Regions from separate parts of the Salinibacillus aidingensis genome, predicted to be linked through region 2. Evidence: riboswitches for the same ligand, from Rfam matches in the RefSeq annotation. Region 2 holds a riboswitch; the other holds the start of a gene.
The links. Region 2 has a riboswitch for FMN ahead of ribD (bifunctional diaminohydroxyphosphoribosylaminopyrimidine deaminase/5-amino-6-(5-phosphoribosylamino)uracil reductase RibD). Riboswitches for the same ligand answer to the same signal wherever they lie in the genome.
Positions count from the first base shown of each region.

Region 1 (7,064 bases), 1.2 Mb from region 2:
CTATCCAGTGAACAGCGCAAATATCCACAGGTGATTTTTGCCGGTAATAACATTAGTGGTCCTTATGTAAAGGAATTGTTTGATGTATTAGAAGGTAAAGATGTTTCGGTGAATGTTATTTCCAAAAGTGGAACTACAACGGAACCTGCGATGGCGTTTCGTGTATTCCGTAAGTTCTTAATTGATAAATACGGGGAAGAAGAAGCGAAAAAACGTATTTTTGCCACTACAGATAAAGAAAAAGGTGCCCTGAAGAAACTGGCAACCGATGAAGGCTATGAAACCTTTGTTATTCCGGATGATGTCGGAGGCCGTTATTCTGTACTGACAGCTGTTGGTTTACTGCCTATTGCTGTAACAGGCGTGGACATTTCCAGTATGATGCAAGGGGCGGAACAGGCCTCGAAAGATCTTAACCATGAAGATCTGTCTGAAAACCCTGCTTATCAGTATGCAGCCATTCGAAATATTCTGTATCGCAAAGGAAAGTCCATTGAGCTGTTAGTTAACTATGAGCCGGCTCTTCAATACTTTTCCGAATGGTGGAAGCAGCTCTATGGAGAAAGTGAAGGGAAGGATCATAAGGGTATTTATCCATCATCCGTCAACTTCTCAACAGACCTCCATTCCCTGGGACAGTTCATCCAGGATGGACGTAAGCAAATGTTCGAAACGGTCTTACAGGTAAATGAGCCACGTACAGACATTGACATGCCGGAAGATGACCAGAACCTTGATGGATTAAACTACCTGGCAGGAAAAACCTTTGATGATGTCAATAAAAAGGCATTTCAGGGTACATTGCTCGCCCATACAGACGGTCAGGTTCCAAACTTAATTCTGGAAGTACCGAAACTGGATGCTTATACATTCGGCTATCTTGTTTACTTCTTTGAAAAATCCTGTGCCATCAGCGGATACTTGATGGGCGTAAACCCATTCGACCAGCCAGGCGTAGAAGCCTACAAAAAGAACATGTTCGCCCTCCTCGGCAAACCAGGCTTTGAAGAGGAAAAAGAAAAACTCGAAAAACGATTTAAGTAAGAAGAAAAGCGGAGGCGACTGTTTAGGCCCGACAGCATAAGCATAACCCCCGGAGTGGCATGGTTTTGGCCACGTAGGGGGTTATGCTTATGACTGCTTGGGCCTAGGAGCCGCAGCTGGACAAAGAAAAGCGGAGACGACTGTTCAGGATCTAAAAAACCGCCATTTCATATTTATGGAATGGCGGTTTTTCATATTTCGGCTCTGATTGATAGTGGCCGGAATTTTTTATCCGTCAAATTACGAGTTCTATCGGTCGATTTCTCCTTGGTATCGACCGATTTACACTTTAATCGCGTCAACTAGTTGCATTTATCAGTCAAAGATCAATTTTAAAATAATCCATCAGTTGATTTTGAGCTGATATCAGTCACCTGTAGAAGGGTATCCACGAAATTAAGCCTTTATCCACCGATTTTCCAATGACATCAGTTGAAATGCAACATGAATCAGTATAATGGAATCCTATCGGTTATTAACCTCCATTAATCAATCAAAATCATGGATCAATCCGTCAGTTTTATGGATTAATCAATCAGTAATACGGATTTATCCGTCAGAGCACTCCAGAATCCAGCCCCCACCCCCAATAGCAGGTCCAGTCATAATATGGCAACTCATATATTCATGGGAACAAGAAGGAACGGTTATACTATGCCTAACATTCCTATAGAAAAGGTGAGTTGTTATGCTTCAATTAGATTCAGCTATTGAAAATCAGGTATTTTCGTTAAATGAATTGGAAAATAAATTAAAACCCCTTAACTTTACAATAGGCAGTAACTGGGAATACGATCATGGTTATTTTGATAATCAACTGCAAAGTGAGGGTACCTATTATTTTTTGCGTATTCCCTTTAATGCAGAAATTGGTCAATTGGATGAGCCGGGTGTCCAGGTAAGAGTAGGCAGACCCTTTTTGTTAGGACACCAGTATGCTTCGGGTACGGATGAGGATGCTGTGATTGGAAATATGACAGCCATTGTGAACCAGTTCCAATCCCCTGTTGATCCTGATACTGAAGTACCTGAGGATATTCAGAGCAAGGGTGATGAGCTTATAAAAACAGTGGAACAGGCATTACTCTCTTAAGGAAACGAGAACAATCAGCTTATCTCCTTTTTCCAAATCCATCTGGAAGGGCGGATTAATCAGTACATCCCCTTTCCGGATGATTCCCAATAATAATTCATCTTTTTTTACATAATCATTCGAGCATTCCAGAAATGTCCGTCCTATCTGCTCGTCTGGCAGTTCATGCTGATTATATTGCTGGCTGGCCAATTGCTCCAGCATAATGTCAAACGGTTTGACTGGCTGTTCACGGTAAACCTCATGGAAAAAAAGCGTACTCATAAAATCATTTGACCGAATAACCGTATCCGCACCTGCTCTCTCAGCATTAGGAATTTGGTTTTTCGTTAAAATTTCCGTACTAATCGGTACCTCGGGGTTTACTCCTCTGACGGCAACCGTTGACAATATGGCCAATTGATCGGCTTGTTTTTCAGGTCTTGATTGATCAGAAGTAATAATCACGTGTCTTGCTTCAGATATATTTGCTTTTTTTAACGTATCATCCAAAGAGGCGTCCCCGTGAATAAAATGGAAATGGTAATGATGTTTAGGGCTTTTGCTCAGGGAATTATCAACCAGCACAACCTCTTCCGTTGGTTTAAAATCATTAATCATATTTAATAGTTGCCTTGACCTTTCATTCCAGCCAATGAGAACGACATGATTTTTTCCTTTATAAGCGACATTGCCTTTTTCCATCTCTTTTTCACGTTCCACGGCCCCTGAAGCTACCGTCACCATGTAGTATGTAACAATTCCTCCTCCTGCAAGAATCATCAAAATACCAATAACCTTTCCCAGAATGCTATTGGGTACAAAATCTCCATATCCTACCGTTGAACCCGTAACAAAGGCCCACCAAAGCCCGTCAAAAAGGCTGGGAAAATTAACAGGTTCCACAAAATGCATGACACTGCCAAATAAAAACATGAAGAAAATGACCGTTAACAAAAGCCGTAAATATATAGGAATCTGAAAATACCAGCGAAACAACATTTGAAGCATTCTTCCCCGCACCTTTCAACGATCTGTTAAGTTTGATATACTTTTTTGGCCAGATGTGCTATTTTTTCTCATATGCACTAGTTTGACTAAAAGCATTTCAATACATACATGAAGGAGTGAAACCTATGCTTGAAAATCAATCTTTTTTAATGGATTTATTAAAAACCCCATCTCCATCCAGTATGGAAATGGAAATTCAGAAAAAATGGATGAACTACATCAGACCGTATGCAGATGAAATTAAAACTGACCATGCCGGAAATGTGATTGGTGTATTAAACCCGGACGCAAAGTTCAAAGTTTTGCTGGCCGGTCATTCTGATGAAATTGGGTTTGTAATTACAAGAATTGAGGATAATGGCTTTCTTCGTATAAGCAAGATGGGTGGTATAAGTCCTAAGATTGCAGTTGGGATGAAGGTACATATTCTCGGAGAAAACCAGACGTTAACAGGTGTGATTGGGGCTAATGCCGAGCATCATGGTGGCGTGAAAGAAAAGCTTGAATTTGAAGATTTGTACATTGATTGCGGTGCGAAATCCAAGGATGAAATCGCAAAATCTGTACAAATTGGTGATCTGGCCATTTATAAACGGGAACCAGAAGTACTGATGGATCGATATATTACAGGCAGAGGACTCGATAATCGGACAGGTGCCTTTATGGTTGCTGAAGTGCTACGAAAATTATCTGAAAAGGACATTCAGGTAGGGGTTTACGCGGCTAGCACTGTAAATGAAGAAACCAATATGGGAGGAGCTTATTTTGCTGCAGCTGGTATTAAGCCGACGATGGCCATTGCCTGTGACGTCACCTTTGCTACAGATTACCCAGGTGTAAATACGACAAAACATGGGGATATCCAATTGGACAAAGGACCTGTACTCGCGAAAGGGGCTCCTATTAATCGTAAAATAAACAAACTGCTGCAGCATTCAGCTCAAAATTTAAATATGGCTGTTCAATATGAGCTGACACCAAGAAACACAGGTACCGATGCAGATAAGATGCGTTATACAGGTGCAGGTGTCCCTATAAGCCTGGTTTCCCTGCCGCTTCGGTATATGCACTCACCTGTTGAAACTGCCAGCATGAAGGATATGGAGGAAGAGATTGATTTAATCGTTCATATGATTGAAGGATTAAAGGGGAATGAATCGTTGAATCCATTGGAGGACGAACATTAAAAACTTTAAGCAAAACACTATGCATATGAGGATAAGTACGCTATAATATAGATAAATAAAAAAATGAATAGCCATTCAATCTTCGGGGCAGGGTGAAATTCCCGACCGACGGTGATGAGCTTCACTGAAGTTCTAAGTCCGTGACCCGTGAGGTAATAACCGAGCGGCTGAGCCAGTGTGAATCTGGGACCGACAGTAAAGTCTGGATGGGAGAAGATGTGAAGCGATATAGGAAAAGCGGAGACGATAAGGCAGGATGTAAAAGCTTGCTTTGGTACTCATTGACGGCTTCTATATATGGTTCAGAACCTTTAATACAGGCCATTGCTGAATTGTCCAGTTTTGTGCAAATAACGGACAAACGATTATGTGGAAGTACGTTCATCATATGTCTCCGGACTTTATTACCCGCTGCTTGCAAACCCTAAAGCCCCTTATAGCTTTAGGGTTTATTATGTTTTGGCAGGTTTTGGGGGTCGCTTCCCTTCACTTTTGAGATTTGAATGGTAAAGTGAGGGAGGAGAAGGATCGATGCAACAATCATCAAATTTATTAAAGCTTATTATTTTAGCTATCTTATCAACTATTGCCATGGTATTAATGCTGCTCAATTTTCCCTTGCCGTTTTTACCAGGGTACCTGAAAATTGACTTTAGTGATGTGCCGGCAATTATAGCAGCCTTTATATTTTCACCTGTAGCCGGTGTAATTGTTGAAGCAATGAAAAATGTCATTTATTTTCTTTATTCAGGAGCAGGAGATCCGGTAGGCGTTGTTTCAAATTTTATTGCCGGTGCAATGTTCGTATTACCGGTTTCCATCTTGTATCACAAATATAAGTCAGTAAAAAGTGTTATTTCAGGTATCGTTACAAGTACAGTAATTATGGCTATTGGGATGTCGGTCTTAAATTATTTTCTCATTCTGCCTGCCTATTCATGGTTCATGGGCTGGGAAACGATGAGTGATACAGTGAAATTATCCACAGTATTAGTGGGGATTTTACCGTTTAATGCCATTAAGGGAGCAGTTGTTGCCTTGCTGCTGATTCCTTTATTTGTAAAAATCAAGCCATGGATAGAGGAAAAGCAAATGAATCTGGCCAGGTAAGAACTAATGTGGAAGCCTCCGTTTAAAATTTCTATACAACAAAAAAAGGAGTTGTCTCCCTTTCAGAGATAACTCCTTTTTTCATAAACTTGCCGCAACTGGACAAAGAAAAGAAGTGGAGCCGGAGCTGGATCAACGGCCGCTTCCGTCCTTTGTAGGCTCTAGTCACGTTTGGAGACAACACCAAGTGTACATCTGGATATGGAAATTAATTGGTTATTCTCATCCTCAACTTTAATTTCCCATACCATGGTCCGGCTTCCGATATGTATTGGCTCAGCCGTACCTGTCACCATTCCTGAACGCTTACTTCTTAGATGATTGGCATTGATTTCAATTCCAAATACGTTTTGCGTTTCGATGTCAATATTTAAAGCACCGCCAATGCTGGCAGCGGTTTCAGCCAACGCAACACTGGCACCGCCATGCAGATAACCAAAAGGCTGATGGGTTTTGGGACCTACAGGCATGGATAAAACCACTCGATTTGGATTCATTTCAACCATCTCGATATCTAAGGCTTCAAGCATTGTATTGGAAGTCTGCATCATATCCATATGGTTTCTTCCCTCCCGGAGCAATTTTTTATTACGCATTAACTGACCGTAAATTTAGTTTACCATGCGTGAATGGGAAGTGCTACTCTTTACAAAGAAACATCCGTAAAAATTTAACAGTCAACAATTGAAGCGTTCCACAATCCTGTTGTAAGGGGAACTGCTTGAGATACAGTGAAAAAGGGATTAAAATAAGATTGGATTTTAAGTTCCGTGTTAAAATAATAAAAGTGTGTGTAAGAAGTCCCTTTTGTTTTGGAGGTAGTGAAAATGATCGAAACCCGACAGCAACGGTTTACCGAGTCTATAAGTGAAGCACTTGATTATCAGGCTCACAAGGATACACCACAGCTGTTTAGCTATACAGAGAAAATAGCAGGTGTTGAGGAGATCAACCCGATTGCTGTTTTTCAATATACACAGTCTTTCAAAGGATCGAGATTTTTCTGGACAAGTCCTGAAGACGGAATGGTCCTTATCGGTTTAGGGTCGGCCTATCAGTTTAAAGAGAATAAAACTAACGGAGACCGTTTTGAACATGTCCACTCTGAGTGGAATGACTTGCTGAAATCCGTTTACATCGATAACCCATATAACCAGCCTGGCACAGGACCCGTCATCATGGGTGGTTTTTCCTTTGATCCTGAAGAATCCAGTGAGCTTTGGGAAAATTATCCGAGCAGTCAGATGACGTTACCTGAGTATATTATTACGATAGATGACAGTGACGCCTATCTAACCTGTCATATCCGGTTCGATGGACAAGTGGATATAGAAAATTGCAGGGCGTCATTTACTCAGATGATAGAGACAATGAAGCAGCATCCACAACAAGGTTCTAAGGATCCTGAATGTGTAAATCAGCAGGCGAAAAGTGCTGAGGAATGGAAAGAAACGGTGAGATCTGCAACAGAACGTATTGAAAATAAACAGATGAATAAGGTAGTCCTGGCTCGGGAATTGCGGGTATCCTTTACTCAGACGATCCCTGTTTCCAGGGTGCTGGAAAACCTGCTGGAGCAGCAAAAGCAAAGCTATATTTTTGCATTGGAAAGCGGAGAGGACTGTTTTATTGGAGCAACT
Region 1 covers NZ_AP043759.1:2,462,445-2,469,508, reverse strand. The annotation lists gene ACZ5OK_RS13160 (glucose-6-phosphate isomerase) at 1-1,044, shown strand, start outside; gene ACZ5OK_RS13155 (YugN-like family protein) at 1,733-2,137, shown strand; gene ACZ5OK_RS13150 (potassium channel family protein) at 2,126-3,127, opposite strand; gene ACZ5OK_RS13145 (M20/M25/M40 family metallo-hydrolase) at 3,253-4,314, shown strand; FMN riboswitch at 4,389-4,536, shown strand; gene ACZ5OK_RS13140 (ECF transporter S component) at 4,846-5,424, shown strand; gene ACZ5OK_RS13135 (hotdog fold thioesterase) at 5,586-5,972, opposite strand; gene ACZ5OK_RS13130 (isochorismate synthase) at 6,252-7,064, shown strand, end outside.
Region 1: linked by a shared signal. The riboswitch ahead of ACZ5OK_RS13140 (ECF transporter S component) and the one ahead of ribD (bifunctional diaminohydroxyphosphoribosylaminopyrimidine deaminase/5-amino-6-(5-phosphoribosylamino)uracil reductase RibD) in region 2 are both predicted to bind FMN.

Region 2 (7,064 bases):
CATTGGCTTCTACTGTGTCATAGCCTTCCTCCTGCAGCTTATAGGCACGAAGCTTATTGATTAATCCAATCCCTCGGCCCTCCTGCCTCATATAAAGCAAAATACCATTTCCTGCTTCCTCAATCTGTGCAAGGGCTGTATGCAGCTGAGGTCCGCAATCACAGCGATAGGAACCGAATACATCACCCGTCAGACATTCGGAATGGACTCTGACCAATGTCGGTTTCTCCGGATCAATCTCCCCTTTTATAAGGGCGATATGTTCACGATCATCCACTGCATTGGTATATGCAACAGCTTTAAAATCCCCAAATTCGGTAGGAAGATTGACTTCAACTTCCTTCTGAATCAGCTTTTCCTTCTGGTTCCGATATTCAATCAGATCCTTAATCGTAATAAACTTAAGACCAAACTGATCAGCTATTTTGCGTAAATCTGGTACTCTGGCCATGGTTCCATCATCTTTAATGATTTCGCAAATCACCCCTGATGGAAAGGCACCGCTCAGTTTAGCTAAATCAACCGCAGCTTCCGTATGCCCCGCTCGTCTCAATACGCCACCGTTTTTTGCTACAATCGGAAACACGTGTCCAGGTCTTTTAAAATCAGCAGGCTTCGAATCAGGATACAATAATTGCTGGATGGTCAGCGCCCGTTCGGCAGCACTAATCCCTGTCGTTGTATCCCGATGGTCAATACTTACTGTAAAGGCTGTGCCATAAGGATCTGTACTCTGATTAACCATTGAATGCAGTTCCAGACGATTGGATAAATCTTCAGTAATGGATGTGCATACAAGCCCACGGCCATGTGTGATCATAAAATTGATGGTTTCTGCGGTTACTTTTTCTGAAAGAGCAACAAAATCTCCCTCATTCTCACGATCTTCATCATCGGCTACAATAACGACCTTACCTGCCTTTAAATCCTCGATTGCTTCCTCTACTTTATCAAACATGCTGTCACTTCCTTTTCGTCTTTTATAAAAGCTGATCTAAAATGTTTCTGCCCGGAAGGTCAGTCCTTATCGGAAATCATATTAGCCACGTACTTCGCCAACATGTCACACTCGATGTTCACGATATCTCCCTCATCCTTCTGTCCTAAAACTGTATTTTCGGCTGTATGAGGAATTAAGGAAATGGTTAAAACGTTATTTTCTGTTCCAAAGACTGTCAGACTCGTTCCATCAACCGCAACTGAACCCTTTAGCATCATCAGCTTCTCCAATTCGTCCGGAAGCTCAATCTGATAGTAAATCGCATTCGCCACCGGTTTCTTCTCAATAATCGTACCTGTACCATCAACATGTCCTGAAACAAAGTGTCCGCCAAACCGGCCATTTGCTGGCATGGAACGCTCTAAATTAACCTGTGAGCCTTTATCCAGCATTCGTAAAGAGGTCGCCTTCACCGTTTCCGGCATGATATCAACCTGAAAATCGTCATCTGAATAGCCTGTCACGGTTAAACAGACACCATTAACCGAAATACTGTCTCCTACCTTAATATCTGATAAAATTTCATTCGCTTCGATGGTCATTTCAATTTCCTGTTTACCCTTCTGGATATCCTTTATGGTGCCTAACTCTTCAATAATTCCTGTAAACATATTTTCACCCTTCATCATGATTTTTAGCTTCTGCCACAATTTTGAGGTCCTTGCCAATTCTTTCAAAGGAGGTAATGGATAAGTCCAGACTGTCTGAGAGACTTTCGATGCCATCTCCTCCGATGGATGTTGGCGCTCCCCTTCCACCAATAATCGTTGGGGCAATATAAGTAATGACCTGCTGAACAGCCTTCTCCTTCAGAAAGCTGCCATTCACTTCTGCTCCACCCTCTACAAACAGGGTCATAATTTTTCGCTTCCCTAATTCCTCCAGCACTCTGGGAATAGTGATTTCAGGCTGATCAAGCTGGATCACTTCCACATGGGCAAATTGTTCATAGCCTGCAATGGTATCCTGTCGGGCTTCCGATCCCGTTATGATCAACGTCTCGGCATCTTTCTTTGTTATAATATTTGATTGAAGAGGCGTTCTTAAATGGGTATCCAGCACCACTCGTACCGGATTTTTACCGCCAAGGGGCAGCCGGGCTGTGAGAGTTGGATTATCTTTTAATACTGTGTTGACACCAACCAGAATAGCATCATGGGTATGCCGATACAGATGGGCATCCTGTCGGGCTTCCTCTCCTGTGATCCATTGGCTTTCTCCGGAGACAGTGGCAAGCTTTCCATCCAGGCTTGTAGCTGACTTCAGTGTGACAAAGGGCTTATGATGCTGAATATAATAAAAAAATGCTTTATTAATGCTGTCAGCTTCCTCTTTTAATATCCCCACATCAACCTGAACCCCCGATTCTCGCAGTCGTTTAATCCCCTGACCTGCAACCTTTTCATTTGGATCAACCGTTGCCACAACAACACGTGACAGACCTTTTTGCAGGATTAAGTCTGCACAGGGTGGGGTCTTTCCGTGATGACTGCATGGCTCAAGCGTTACATAAATGGTCGCATGCTTTGCTTTGTCCCCAGCCATCTGTAACGCATGAACCTCTGCATGGGGCTCACCAGCTTTTAAATGGGCACCAAAGCCGATGATCTGCCCATTCTTCACCACTACCGCTCCAACAGGTGGATTGGGACTGGTCTGGCCCGATACGGATCTGGCTAAGGATAAGGCGAATTTCATATAGTACTGATCATTCATAACAGTCCCTGCTTTCGTATGTTTAAGATTTGGTCATCTCATTAAAAAACCCTTCTGATTCAAAATCAGAAGGGAGAAGGTGTGTATGATTAAAAATTTTACGACAGCATAGCAAAAAACAAATGAATCAGGAGGAATCCGAAAAATAGCCATTTTCCATGCATATAACCTGAATCACTGCCGTATGATCTTCCATTCCTTCTCCCATCCAGACTTTCACTGTCGGTCCCGGATTTTCACCAGGTCCACCGCTCGATTTTCATCTCACGGGTCACGGACTGAGGAGTTTCGGCTCCATCACCGTCGGTAGGGAATTGCACCCGACCCCGAAGGAATTTTTTATTTAATTTTGTATAATTGTAACACTAAAAAATTTATAAGTACAAAAATTTGTTTACACCACTTAAAATATAAGAATCAGATCTATTTGAAAGGATGTCAAAAATGCATTTTCATACAATCATTGTTGGGGCAGGATCCATGGGCATGGCTGCAGGATATTATTTGGCAAGACAAGGGAAAAAGGTTCTGCTTATCGACTCTCATAATCCCCCGCATCAGGACGGGTCCCATCATGGGGAAACCCGACTCATACGTCATGCCTATGGGGAAGGTGAACACTATGTTCCATTAGCTCTCCGCGCCCAGGAGCTTTGGTATGAATTGGAAAAGGAATCAGGGGAGGATTTATTTCTGCAAACAGGTGTCTTAAATATAGGAGAAAAGGATTCTTCCTTTATTCGTGAGGTACAATCAAGTTCAGAAACCTATCACCTCCCACTGCAAACCCTGTCTGCAAAAGAAATTTCCCAAAAGTGGGAAGGGCTGTCATTACCCGATCATTACATAGGCTGCTTAGAGACCACCTCAGGAGTCCTTTTTAGTGAAAGGATTATACAAACGTATCGTTCCCTGGCCGAATCCTTCGGGGCTACGATAAAAGTGAATAGCGAAGTTGTGGATATTGACATACATAAAGATTCAGCAACCGTGTATACAGAAAACGAAAGCTTTGAAGCAGACCATCTTATTGCGACCACTGGAGCATGGGCAAAAAAGACAGGCGAAAAGCTGAATGTATCTTTACCTTTAACCACCTTACGTAAAACCTTTTCCTGGTTCGATGCCGATGACCAAATTTATAATGCAGCAGAATTCCCAGCATTCACCTTTGCTATTAGCCAGGGTACCTATTATGGATTTCCAAGCATTCACGAGTCCGGAGTTAAAATTGGAAGACACGACGGTGGACGGGAGTTTCAAATGGGTCGTCCCCTAAAACCTTATGGATATTACAGAGAAGATATCGGGGACGTTTCAGATATATTAGAGGCCTATTTTCCGCATGTTCAGAGTCAAAACACCGGAAAAACCTGTGTATATACCATGACTCCTGATGGGGACTTTATTATTGATCAGCTGCCCCAGCATCCGAATGTCACAATTGCGTGTGGATTTTCCGGGCATGGCTATAAATTCAGCAGTGTGGTTGGAGAAATTTTGAGTAAAATGGCTATGAATGAAAACGTTGATTTTGACCTTGCTCCATTCAGTATAAAGAGATTCTTAAAATAAAAAGATATGAAACCTATACCGGACGTTTATCGTATAGGGCATTAGCAACTATTCAATAATAAAATGAAGAATATGATGCGAGGTGTTGCAAACATGATTATTATGACAGGTGAAAAGGTTCCTGGATATGAAGTGACCGAAGTATTAGGCCCCACCTTTGGACTTACGGTAAGAGCCCGCGGTGTCGGAAAGGACATCACTGCTTCGATTAAAGGGTTATTCGGCGGTGAAGTCCGCCAATATGTGGAGATGCTTGAGGATGCAAGAAAAGAAGCCTTGGATCGGATGACAGAAAACGCACAGCAAATGGGTGCAGATGGTATCATTATGTTCCGATTTGATTCCGGCAGCATCAGCAACAACATGAGTGAAATCGTCGCCTATGGTACCGCGGTAAGGTTGGAGAAAAAGGAATAATGATGAAATTTGTCATAGGATATTTTGTTTTTCAAATCCTTCTGCTCATTGTCATTTTAGTCATTACTCATCAAACGGATAAAAACAGTCGCAAAGCGTTTTTACAGCCTAACGAAGTACCTGAAGGATTTGAAAAAACGTCCGAAACGTTTATAGACACGAAAACAAAAAAGACGATCTACGTTTACTATAATCGCCACACAGGAAAGCGAATTTACGTTGAGCATTAAAAAGACAAGAATCTGACACTTGTTGAAGTGAGAGATTCTTGTCTTTTAACCATTTGCCCTGATTTCTTCTTCCCTGTTTTTACGCATTTCCTCCCGATCCTTTTCTGTTAAACGAGGACAGGTAAAGCAAAACTTCTCACCTTCACGCAAATAATTCAAACAACAAGTACACTCGACTGGAACCTGTTTATTTTTATCATCTAAACTATCAATGAATCGCTGTTTTACCCGAAAAGGATTTCGTTTACGGCCAAAAACATCTGGTTCAATCTTCTCAGCCAGGAACCGGTAATCCTGATCAATCTGCTCATGTAATTCGTCACCTGCCCTGTGCTTCCATTGATCTAAATAAATATCAAACTTTCTCGGCAGCTGGCCCCATAATTGGCCGGCGTTCATTTGCACCGATTCGGCCAGGGTTTCGAATAATGGCTGCATCGTCTCCCTATAAAAAGCAGCAAGTCGCTGATACAGCCATTCCTCTCTTGGCTGATCATGATGGAAAGGAAAGGTTGCCCATCGATCCAGCTTAAAAGAAAAACGATAGGTTCCTTGAACGGAATAAAGGCGGACGGTAACATTTTGAGGAGATAAATCTACCGTTTCATTCATGATCGATGATGTGTACTGAACAGCCAGCGGGAGGCTTGCAAACCACCTTGCCAGCGCTGCCGCTGTAGCTGCGGGATGTAAGGCTTTAAAGTTGGGGGAATATAAATCAATCAGTTCCTGCATATTTTCTTTTATCAATAGTTCCGACAAAGGTCTGGAATAAATCACAGCTTCCTGATCTTCATCAGTGATAAAAAAATCCCTCTTCATGACTTCCTGCCATTGTTGATAATTCATAGGTATACTCCTCACTTGATGTCATGCGTACGAATAATCGTATAACCGTTCTCAAATCGCATATTCATCATAAAACAACAGACTCTGTTTTGCAACGTCAGCTTTTGCTAAACAGAGTCCGGCTCATATCTACATATTTCGTCCGCTCAAAGCTAAACAAGGTTATTTTTGAACGCATAAATTACCGCCTGCGTTCGATCCTGCACTTCCAGTTTACCTAAAATATTACTCACATGAACCTTCACCGTCTTCATGGCAATAAACAGCTCATCTGCAATCTCCTGATTTGTTTTCCCTTCCGCCATAAGGGAGAGGACTTCTTTTTCACGCCCTGTTAATTGAAGATGCGGTTCCCCAGTTGTATTCTGCATTTTGGACATGATTTTTCCAGTTACTTCCGGTTCCAGAATGGATTGCCCCTCATAGGTCGCCCGGATGGCATCTGCTATTTCACCCGCCTTGGATGTTTTCAGCATGTAGCTGGTTGCCCCTGCTTCCAGGGCGGGATAAACCTTATCATCATCCAAAAAGCTTGTCACTATAATAATTTTCGCCTGTGGCCATGCTTCCTTAATTTGTTTCGTTGCTTCAATACCGTCCATTTTATCCATCACCAGATCCATAAGAATAATATCTGGTTTGTATTCAAGAGCCAGTTTGACGGCTTCCTCACCATCACCGGCTTCTGCTATTACATCAATATCCTTTTGCGAAGCCAGATAGGAGGACACTCCAATACGAACCATTTCATGATCATCTGCAAAAAGGACACTTATCATATGAGCCACCACCTTTCTTCCGCAGCAGAAAATACCTCTTCGTCATTCTATATTAAAGTTTTATAAATGGGGTACCTTCACCTCTAACCTGGTGCCCTCCCCCACGATACTCACGATTTTTAAATTCCCTCCTACTTCAAGGGCTCTTTCCTGCATATTCTGTAACCCGTAGGAGCTGGTTTTAGCTTCTTCTACATTAAAGCCAATGCCATCATCCAAAACTCGCATAATGACGTTTTCGTCTCTTTCTATTAATAACACTTCCAGCTTACCCGCTTTCGAATGTCTGAGGGTATTGGAGACAGATTCCTGTAAAATCCGGAATAACTGATCCTCTATTCCTTTATCCAGTTCCATGTCCTCCAAATGCCAGTCAATCTCCATTGGGACTTTTTGCGTCAGCTCCGCCAATAGCTCCTCAATCCCTTCCTGAAGAGACTTTCCCTTCAGAGCTACTGGTCTTAAGTGGAGCAATAATGCACGCATCTCCAATTGTGA
Region 2 covers NZ_AP043759.1:153,057-160,120, reverse strand. The annotation lists gene ACZ5OK_RS00955 (bifunctional 3,4-dihydroxy-2-butanone-4-phosphate synthase/GTP cyclohydrolase II) at 1-958, opposite strand, end outside; gene ribE (riboflavin synthase) at 1,018-1,611, opposite strand; gene ribD (bifunctional diaminohydroxyphosphoribosylaminopyrimidine deaminase/5-amino-6-(5-phosphoribosylamino)uracil reductase RibD) at 1,616-2,716, opposite strand; FMN riboswitch at 2,909-3,054, opposite strand; gene solA (N-methyl-L-tryptophan oxidase) at 3,161-4,291, shown strand; gene ACZ5OK_RS00935 (YbjQ family protein) at 4,385-4,708, shown strand; gene ACZ5OK_RS00930 (hypothetical protein) at 4,708-4,938, shown strand; gene ACZ5OK_RS00925 (hypothetical protein) at 4,984-5,787, opposite strand; gene ACZ5OK_RS00920 (response regulator transcription factor) at 5,940-6,566, opposite strand; gene ACZ5OK_RS00915 (sensor histidine kinase) at 6,627-7,064, opposite strand, start outside.